3 regions of the Pseudomonas phytophila genome follow, and region 3 is predicted to be linked to each of the others. Evidence: riboswitches for the same ligand, from Rfam matches in the RefSeq annotation. Region 3 holds a riboswitch; each other region holds the start of a gene.

Region 1 (3,271 bases), 1.7 Mb from region 3:
TTGCACTGACTGGTACATCGTCATCGCGAGCAAGCTCACTCCTACAGTTGGAATTCGATCTTCTGTAGGAGTGAGCTTGCTCGCGATGGCGTCAGTGGACTTACCGTAATCTGAAGGCATGCCCCCGATCCAGCGATCCTTAGGGCTAAGGCTTCAAACCCGCCTGTTGTGCCTTCGCTCCCGTCACCCGCCAGATTTTGTTGCCCACATCATCGGCCACCAGCAAGCCACCCTGATGGTCATTCACCACGCCAACCGGGCGGCCCTGTGCTTTTTCGTCGGCGTTGAGGAAGCCGCTCAGCAGGTCGATTGGCGTACCAGCTGGTCTGCCGTCTTTGAATGGCACGAACAGCACCTTGTATCCGCTGTGTGGTTTGCGGTTCCACGAGCCGTGCTGGCCGATGAACATCCCTTCGTTAAACGGTGCAGGCAAGGTTTTGCCGTCGGCGAAGACCAGGCCTAGCGAGGCCGTGTGCGGACCCACCGCGAAGTCAGGCGCGATCGCTTTGGCAACCAGCTCCGGATTTTGTGGTTTAACCCTCTCATCCACATGCTGGCCGTAATAGCTGTACGGCCAGCCGTAAAAGGCTCCGTCCTGAACCGAGGTCACGTAGTCAGGCACAAGGTCACTGCCGATTTCGTCGCGCTCGTTGACCGCGGTCCACAACTTGCCCGTGGTCGGCTCCCAGTCCATGCCGTTCGGGTTGCGCAGACCCGAGGCGAAGATGCGGTGGGTTTTGCTCGCCGGGTCTACTTCCCAGATTGCTGCCCGACCTTCTTCAGCTGCCATGCCGTTTTCCGCCACGTTGCTGTTCGAGCCAACCGTTACGTAAAGCTTGCTGCCGTCTTTGCTGGCGATGACGTTTTTGGTCCAGTGGTGATTCAGCGTACCGCCGGGCAAATCGACGATTTTGGTCGGTTGCGCGGTGATCGCCGTCTGTCCATCTTTATAGGGGAAGCTGATCAGCCGGTCGGTATCGGCCACATAGAGCGTGTTACCCACCATCGTCATGCCAAACGGCGAGTTGAGGTTTTCCAGAAACACGGTGCGGGTTTCTGCCACGCCGTCGTGATCCTTGTCGCGCAACAGGGTAATCCGGTTAGGGCTGGGCACGCCGGCCCCGGCGCGGCCCATGACTTTCTTCATGACCCAGCCACGGACGCCTTGATCGTCATCGGGTTTGGGCGGGGAATTGGTTTCGGCAACCAGCACATCGCCATTGGGCAACACATACAGCCAGCGCGGGTGATCGAGGTTTTCAGCGAAGGCGGCGACCTGGGTGCCCGGGGCCGCAACTGGTTTGCCACCCTGCGGCCAGCCGACGGCCGGGGCGATGTTGACCGTTGGGATCAGGGTTGTGTTGGGCTCCGGCAACTTCGGAGACGGGCCTGTTCCGTCCGTGACTTGCAGGGTCGAGGACTCGCCACAGCCCGCGAGGCCAGCGGCGAGCACGAGCAAGACGGCGTAGTGCGGTTTGAGCGTGAACATGGTGGATCTCCGTAACGGGCAGTGGTGCAGTAAGCGGTAGAGGCCCTCACGCGGTTGAGGTTCAACCCCTGTGTTGATTGACGCTCCGGGGGCAAGGCTCTAACCTGCGCGCTTGTTTCAGGTGCTCATCGTCCGCGGACTGATCGAGTGAAACAGGGAAGCCGGTGCGCTCGCTATTTTTCGAGCTATTCCGGCGCTGCCCCCGCAACGGTAAATGAGTGAAAACTGTGCAAACTGCCACTGTGCTCAGGCATGGGAAGGCGCGCAGCCGGGTTCGCCCGCTCATGAGCCCGGAGACCGGCCTGATCCATTCAACAGCATCACGGCGGGCGATGCTCTGCGCATGACCTGTGGTCGTGCTGTCAGTCTTTGCTATGCCCTCCGTCTGCTTTCGCGTGCCCTCAAGCGGAGAGCTGAGATGAACGAATCCCCTGAACGTGACGAACGCCATCTGGCGCGCATGCTGCGCAAGAAAGCCGTCATGGACGAGCGCATTGCCAGCGCCCCTAACGAATGCGGTTTGCTGTTGGTCTTGACCGGCAATGGCAAAGGCAAAAGCAGCTCCGCGTTCGGCATGCTCGCCCGGGCCATGGGCCACGACATCCAGTGCGGCGTCGTGCAGTTCATCAAAGGCAGTCACAGCACGGGCGAAGAGTTCTTCTTTCGGCGTTTTCCGGAACAGGTCCGTTACTACGTAATGGGCGAGGGATACACCTGGGAAACCCAGGACCGTCAGCGCGATATCGCTGCGGCCGAAGCCGCTTGGGAAGTATCTCTGGAAATGCTCCGTGATCCGTCCATTGGCCTGGTGGTGCTGGACGAACTGAACATTGCCCTCAAGCACGGCTATCTGGACATCGAGCGGGTACTCAGCGACTTGCAGGCGCGTCCGCCGATGCAGCACGTGATCGTGACCGGTCGCGGCGCCAAGCCGGAAATGATCGACATGGCCGACACGGTTTCCGATATCACCGTGGTCAAGCACGCCTTCCAGTCTGGTATTCGTGCCCAGAAAGGCATTGAGCTGTGAGCGCACTGTCATGAGCGAGCCGCGTCACTGTCCGGCGGTATTGATCGCCGCGCCCGCTTCGGGTCAGGGTAAAACCACCGTCACCGCCGCATTGGCTCGCCTGCATCGCAATCAGGGCCGCAAGGTTCGCGTGTTCAAGTGTGGGCCGGATTTTCTCGACCCGATGATTCTTGAGCGGGCCAGCGGTGCGCCGGTCTATCAGCTCGACCTGTGGATGGTCGGCGCCGATGAAAGCCGTCGCCTGTTGTGGGAAGCTGCGGGCGAGGCTGATCTGATTCTGATTGAAGGCGTGATGGGCTTGTTCGACGGTACGCCGTCCAGCGCTGATCTGGCTCGTCATTTTGGTGTCCCGGTATTGGGCGTGATCGACGGTACGGCCATGGCCCAGACCTTTGGCGCATTGGCCCTGGGGCTGGCGCGCTATCAGCCGGACCTGCCGTTCGCCGGTGTGTTGGCCAACCGTGTCGGCACTGTGCGCCATGCGCAATTGCTGGAAGGCAGCCTCACCGAAGGTTTGCGCTGGTACGGCGCGTTGTCACGGGAAACCGGAATCGAGCTGCCAAGCCGTCATCTCGGCTTGGTACAAGCCAGTGAGCTGAATGACCTGGACCTGCGCCTGGACTCAGCGGCTGATGCACTGGCCAGCACCTGCGAAGTGGCCTTACCACCCGCCGTGACCTTCGCTGCTCCGGAAATTATTCCAGCCGAGCCGCTGCTTGAAGGCGTGCGCATCGCCATCGCTCACGATGAGG
Region 2 (3,271 bases), 1.2 Mb from region 3:
ATAGCCAGAACATGATGCCGCGTGCCTGTTCGGAGTTGGCCGACTTGGTGATCAGGAAGGAGGTCAGGGCGTTGAACAGTTGCGAACCGGCGATGCCCGCGAGAATGATCTGCCCGCTGCCACTGACCGCGCCAGTACTGCGAGCGAGCAGGGCGACCAGTACAAACGCCGCCATGGCCCCGGCAAAGGCTCCGGCTGACAAAGAGATGGCACCTGCGCCAACGCCGATGATCGCCACCAGCACCGCGCCGGTCGAGGCCCCGGCGGAGATGCCCAGCAAGTAAGGATCGGCCAGTGGGTTGCGCAGCAGTGATTGCAGGACCACACCTGAGATAGCCAGCCCTGCGCCGCATGCTGCGGCAACCAGGGCACGGGTCAGTCGGTAATTCCAGACGATGCCTTCATCGATAGGGTCCAGCACGAAACCAGCCCCCCACAATTTGTTGGCCAGCACCTGAAACACCAGTGACAGGCTGATTGGCGTCTCACCAATCGCAATGCCCGCGACGATCGCCACCAGCAAAACGGCCAGCACCCAGGCCCCGTGCAGGCAAATCTTGCGCAACAAGCGACCGGCGAACTGAGCTGTCATGGGTGCAGATCGAATTTGTCGATGGCGTCCGCCAGTTCATCGATGCCGTCGAACGTGCGAATCGTCGCTTCCATGGCTTGTGCGTCGAGAATCACGATCCGGTTGTGCTTCACCGCGTCCATGTTTTTGGTGACTGGATCGGTCTTGAGGAATTCCAGTTTTTTCTGGAAGTCATCGGCCGGAAAGCGGCGGCGGTCCATGCGTGCCAGTACCAGAATGGTCGGGTTGGCCTTGGCGATGGTTTCCCAGCCGACCGTCGGCCATTCCTCATCGGACTGCACGATGTTGCGGATGCCCAGGGTGTCCATCATGAACGCCGGAATGCCCTTGCGTCCGGCGACATAAGGGTCAACATTCAGGTCGGCGCTGGAAAACCAGAACACTGCCGAGGCGTCTTTCAGGTGTTTGCCTTTGACGCTGGCCTGAGCCTTGGCAAGGCGCGCCTGCAGGTCGGCGTTCAACTCGGCACCGCGAGCCTGGACATCGAAGATTTGTGCCAGTTGCGTGACGGTCTTGTACAGGCTGTCAATCGAGAACGGACGCAGGCGCGTGCCGTCCGCCCCCACCAGATTGTCCTTGCCTTCGCAGTCCGACGGCATGAGGTAGGTGGGGATTTTCATTTCGTTGAATTGCTGTCGGGTGCCGACCACGCCTTGGGGACCCACCATCCATTCGAATTGTACTGCGACCAGTTCCGGACGCTTGTTGATCACCGCTTCGAAGCTGGGATCGTTATCGGCCAGACGCGGGATTTTGTCGTTGAGGTCCTTGAACCGGGGCAGCACGTTGTTGAACCACAGTGACGTACCGACCACTTTGTCGCCCAGCCCGAGGGAGTAAAGGATTTCAGTGGCCGACTGGCCAATGGTCACCGCTTTGCCGGGTGCTTTGGCGAAGGTCAGCGGCACGCCGCAGTTATCGAGGGTCAACGGGTAGGTTGTCTGTGTGGCGGAGATTTGTGGGGCAGGGTTGGCCGCCAGCGTCAGCGCAGAAAAACCCAGACCGGCAAGCAGCACAGCAAAACGAGGCAAAGACATGAAAAACGATCTCCATTCGAACGGTTATCCGCACGATGGTGTTCTGGCTGGATACACATCACGACTTGCTGCTGGCATAGGTCCGGCAGGGTCAATCAGTCACGGCTATTTCGCCGTGCTGACGGATGTACTCCCCGGACACCCCGCCGGTGGGTCAGTTGCCAGAAAGCGCGACCGCTTGACGGGTTGTCCCGCAACGGCGATGCAGCTTCCTGATGTCGGCAGGTCTCCTGACTGACGCATCATCGCCGTGCTCGGGCCTTCCCGGAGTGACCCAGTGGCATCGATGGAGCAGGGCTCAGCGCCTACAGTTGCGGGGGCAGTTCCGGTTGACGACCTTGAGGTCATCACGGATTCCCTATTAATCCCGTTTGGAAACCGACGGGCGGCATGGTAATGGATATGCTTAAAAGAGTGGGGATTTTTCCTGTATCAGCCGTTGGCAGACAGTTTTTTATCGTACGTTTCGCTTGCTCGGCGCATGATGCAAGCCTTTAATGGCCGGGTGTTAACACCGTCCGGCGGTGAACCTTATCGACCGATAGCCGGTCGATAGTCCGTCCAACCAGGTTTACACTGGTCCGCTTCACCTTTTGGAGACATTTTCCTGTGATATCGACTCAACGAGTGGCCTGGCTTAAAGCCTGGGGTGCCCACGGTTTTACCGCCACCGGCGTGGTCATCGCATTCCTGGCGACCATTGCCCTGTTCGATGATCAGGCCAAAGCCTGCCTGTTGTGGCTAGGCCTGGCACTGGCGGTAGACGGCGTCGATGGCTCGCTCGCACGCAAATTCAACGTGCAATCCGTGTTGCCGGGCTTTGACGGTTCGGTACTGGACCTGGTCATTGACTACCTGACGTATGTGTTTATTCCTGCGTTGTTCATTTATAGCTACATTCCGTTGCCGCCTTATACGCTGTTACTGAGCACGGCGATCATTCTGGTCTCGTCGCTGTTCTGTTTCTGCAATCTGGAAATGAAGAGCAAGGACAATTACTTCCAAGGCTTCCCTGCGGCCTGGAACGTGGTGGCGCTGTGTCTGTACATCATTCAGCCGACACCTTGGGTGACCTTCCTGACGATTATCGGTCTGGCATTGCTGACCGTGACCAGAATGAAGTTTCTACACCCATTCAGAGTGCGTCGTTTCATGCCGCTGAACATCCTGGTCACTACGATCTGGTTGATCACCAGTGCGTTGCTGATCATCAACCACCCGCATAACGGGCCAGTGGTCATGGGCATATGGTTCACGATGTCGGCTTACTTTATCGGCATCTGCCTGTGGCGTACGTCGCTGGAATATTGGGGTAAGTGGCGGGCTTGACGGGCTAGCCACACAGTCTTCATCGCGAGCAAGCTCGGCTCCTACAGGATCGCGCTAAACCTGTAGGAGCCGAGCTGAACTGGCTTAATGATCCCGGACACCTCTTAAGGGCGATATGATTCGCCCAATCAGGAGGTTCCATGCAAGAGCGAAAGACCTACACCCGCGAGTTCAAGCAACGTGCTGCGAGCATGGTTCTTGATGACAACTGCTCAGTTCCCGATGTCTGTGCATCGATGGAGGTTGGCCGTACGGCTCTGCGCCGCTGGGTTGATCAGGTTCGTAAAGAGCGTCAGAAAGGGCAGCCAGTAGC
Region 3 (3,271 bases):
GAATTGCGACTCCAGCGCCTCAGGTGCCAGGCTCTCGTGGGTTTCAGGCTGCGGTGCACCAATAAGATGAGGCACTACCAGAATCGCCACCCCCAAGGCTTTCAATAACCAGTTCTGGGCAAACACGATCAGCGCGAGCGCGACAGCCGTCGAGGCCGCGGTGCCAATCCACCAGATTTGTCGCTGATTGAGGTCCGCTGCAGCGGTGCCCGGCAGCTCGGGCGGCAGGCCCAAAGTTGGCGCCAGAGTAAACACCGCAAAGCCGGCCAGCCCCCAGAACAGGCCTTGCGAAGTCTTGCCAGGCGCTCGCAACGTGTACAACGCGGCCAGCATTAGTGCGAAACCGACGGCGACCACCAGATTGCCCCCGGTGGTCGACACGATGCGCTGCCAGCCGTCTTCCGGCGACCAGGCTTCATCATCATGCACGTGACCAGCGGGTGCGGCTTCGCCATGTGAATGCTCATGAACCTGCTCGGCAGGCGTGTTCTCGTAGGTTTCGGCTTGCAGGATCAACGGAGTGATCCAGAAACTTTGCAGCAGGGTCAACAGCAGGGCGGCGAGCAGGCCGGTGAACCCGGCCGTTTGAGCGATTCGCTTGAACATGGTCAGGTCTCAATGGCAAGGGAAGGCGGCGCTGTGCCGGGTGTCGTGAGCGGCATTGTGGACCGCTTCGATATGCGAGAACCCGGCAAAATAGACCAGGCAGGCGCCAAGAATGGCTGCGCTGATGGCGGCGGTCAGACGTTGGCTCTGGGTAGTTGCAGTGTTGGCGGAATGGCTGGTTGTACTGATCGACATGGCGCTTCCCTCTTGATGTCGGCAAGCAGGCATGCGCAGCACTATCCCACTGACGAATATCAGGGGAGTGCAACTGCGCCCGCCCACCGCGGGTTCGTTATTTGTTTCATGTCGGGCCGGTCTCCGGGCTTGCGAGGGGTTGAGCGCTGAATGGCGCCGACCTGCAAGAATCGCCTTCCCATGCCGTGATGCGCACAGTGGATCTGATTCTTCGCTCGCTTACCGTTGCGGGGGCAGCGCCGGACTTGCACAGACCAGAGGTCTGAACTCACCGGTTTCCCGTTTCACCCCGTGAGGGGCACCCGTAACAAGGCATGTAGGAGAGCATGCGCCTGCGTGGAACGTCAATCAGTTGATTGACCTGCCCGCAGTCACTGCGTAGCCTTGCGGGTTCGAGGTTCTCCAGTCTATCTGCGGGTCAGACGATTTGGAGCTAAGACGGGAACGCGGTAATGCCGCGGCTGCCCCCGCAACTGTAAGCGGTGCTGATTTATCGCACGGTCATTGCACTCTCTGTACAGCCACTGCCCGTCAAGGGCGGGAAGGCGCAATGACTGCCCTGGAAGCTTTCCATGGGTACCGCAAGCCAGGAGACCTGCCTCGATTCGGGCCTTGAGCCCGACGAATTCTCACTACAACCGGGCGGGGTGATCCGGTGGCGAATCGTATCTCTGTGGCTACACATCTGTGGCTACACAGGGTTTTCGTCCCGCTTGCCCGCCGTATTGCCAAAGGGCATCCGATGAAAACACTGGCCAAACTTCCCGTCACTATCGTTACCGGCTTCCTCGGTTCGGGCAAAACCACCTTGCTGCGCCATATGCTGGATAACGCGGAAGGTCGACGCATTGCGGTTATCGTCAATGAGTTCGGCGAGCTGGGCATCGACGGCGAAATCCTCAAACAATGCACCATTGGCTGCACTGAAGAAGAGGCGGTTGGCCGCGTTTATGAGCTGGCCAACGGCTGTCTTTGTTGCACCGTGCAGGAAGAGTTCTTCCCGGTCATGCGTGAACTGGTTGCGCGTCGTGGCGATCTGGATCACATCCTCATCGAAACTTCCGGTCTGGCCCTGCCAAAGCCACTGGTACAAGCCTTCCAGTGGCCGGAAATTCGCAATGCATGCACCGTCGATGCGGTAATTACTGTTGTCGACAGTCCGGCAGTACTTGCAGGTACGTTTGCTGCATTCCCTGATCAGGTCGACGCTCAGCGCAAGCTCGATCCGAACCTGGATCATGAGTCGCCATTGCATGAGCTGTTCGCCGATCAACTGGCCAGCGCCGATCTGGTCATCCTCAACAAGTCCGACATGATGGACGCGGCCGGTCTGGCTGCGGTGCGCGCTGAAGTCTCCGAAGAGCTGCCGCCTGCGGTCAAGGTCATCGAAGCCAGCAGCGGTCGTCTGCCGATCAATGTCTTGCTGGGGTTGGGGGCTGAATCCGAGCAGCATATCGATGGCCGCAAGACCCATCATGATCACCACGAAGGCGATGATCATGATGACCACGACCATGACGCGTTCGACTCCATTTCGATCAAGCTGCCTCAATCCGAAGAAACCCTGCTGCTTGCCGCGCTGACCCAACTGGTCGTGCAGCACGGCATCTTGCGGGTCAAGGGTTTCGCGGCCATTGCCGGCAAACCGATGCGCTTGCTGATTCAGGGTGTAGGCACGCGTTTCGACAAACACTTCGACCGCGCCTGGAGTGCTGATGAAGAGCGTGCCACTCACCTGGTGCTGATCGGTCAGAAGCTTGATGCTGCGGCACTTGAATCCCAACTGCGCGCTGCGCTAGCGGACTGACCCATGCACCTGTTGAGAACCCAGCCCGGTGGTTTTGTACCGGACGACAGCATTGCCGACCTCGGACAAACCCCCGCTGAGCTGGTGATTCTCTGCAGTGGCGATTCCAGCCTGGCATTGCTCGCCGAAGCGGCGCAGCAACTGCCGGACGATTACCCGAGCTTGCGTCTGGCTAACCCGATGCAGGTTCAGAACCATGCTTCCGTCGACCTCTATTTCGATGAAGTGCTGCGCCACGCCAAGGTCATTCTGATTTCTCTGCACGGCGGGATCGGCTATTGGCGCTACGGTGCTGAGAGACTCATGGAGCTCGCAGCCCGCGGCGTGCAGGTGATCATGGTGCCGGGCTGTGATCGCCATGACCCCGAACTGACTGAGCGCAGCACCGCACCCGCTGAGGATTGCCACCGGTTATGGCAGTTTCTGCGTCAGGGTGGCATGCACAACGCGCTGGAGTTCTACCGTTGCATCGCGAATCGCCTGCTGGATCGGGATTACGCCTGGTCCGAGCCCAAAGCATTGCCGCGTACTGCGGTTTACCACCCAAAAGGCGTCAGCGCCGATCCTGAAATATGGTTCGCTGACTGGGTGCCGGATCAGCCAGTCGCAGCGCTGCTGTTCTATCGCTCACACCTGCAGGCTGCCAATACCGCGTTCATCGAT

What was found. Region 3 has a riboswitch for cobalamin ahead of cobW (cobalamin biosynthesis protein CobW). Riboswitches for the same ligand answer to the same signal wherever they lie in the genome.
Region 1: it holds a riboswitch for cobalamin, as region 3 does, so the genes downstream of both, cobO (cob(I)yrinic acid a,c-diamide adenosyltransferase) here and cobW (cobalamin biosynthesis protein CobW) in region 3, are expected to answer to the same signal.
Region 2: it holds a riboswitch for cobalamin, as region 3 does, so the genes downstream of both, K3169_RS20300 (ABC transporter substrate-binding protein) here and cobW (cobalamin biosynthesis protein CobW) in region 3, are expected to answer to the same signal.

The regions. Positions count from the first base shown of each region.
Region 1 covers NZ_CP081201.1:4,977,334-4,980,604, reverse strand. The annotation lists gene K3169_RS22510 (PQQ-dependent sugar dehydrogenase) at 146-1,489, opposite strand; cobalamin riboswitch at 1,592-1,810, shown strand; gene cobO (cob(I)yrinic acid a,c-diamide adenosyltransferase) at 1,908-2,519, shown strand; gene K3169_RS22500 (cobyrinate a,c-diamide synthase) at 2,530-3,271, shown strand, end outside.
Region 2 covers NZ_CP081201.1:4,489,755-4,493,025, reverse strand. The annotation lists gene K3169_RS20305 (FecCD family ABC transporter permease) at 1-592, opposite strand, end outside; gene K3169_RS20300 (ABC transporter substrate-binding protein) at 589-1,629, opposite strand; gene K3169_RS20295 (hypothetical protein) at 1,628-1,867, shown strand; cobalamin riboswitch at 1,832-2,027, opposite strand; gene pcsA (phosphatidylcholine synthase) at 2,239-2,958, shown strand; gene K3169_RS20285 (transposase) at 3,099-3,271, shown strand, end outside.
Region 3 covers NZ_CP081201.1:3,248,155-3,251,425, forward strand. The annotation lists gene K3169_RS14765 (CbtA family protein) at 1-606, opposite strand, end outside; gene K3169_RS14770 (CbtB domain-containing protein) at 616-801, opposite strand; cobalamin riboswitch at 898-1,122, opposite strand; cobalamin riboswitch at 1,180-1,419, shown strand; gene cobW (cobalamin biosynthesis protein CobW) at 1,544-2,608, shown strand; gene cobN (cobaltochelatase subunit CobN) at 2,612-3,271, shown strand, end outside.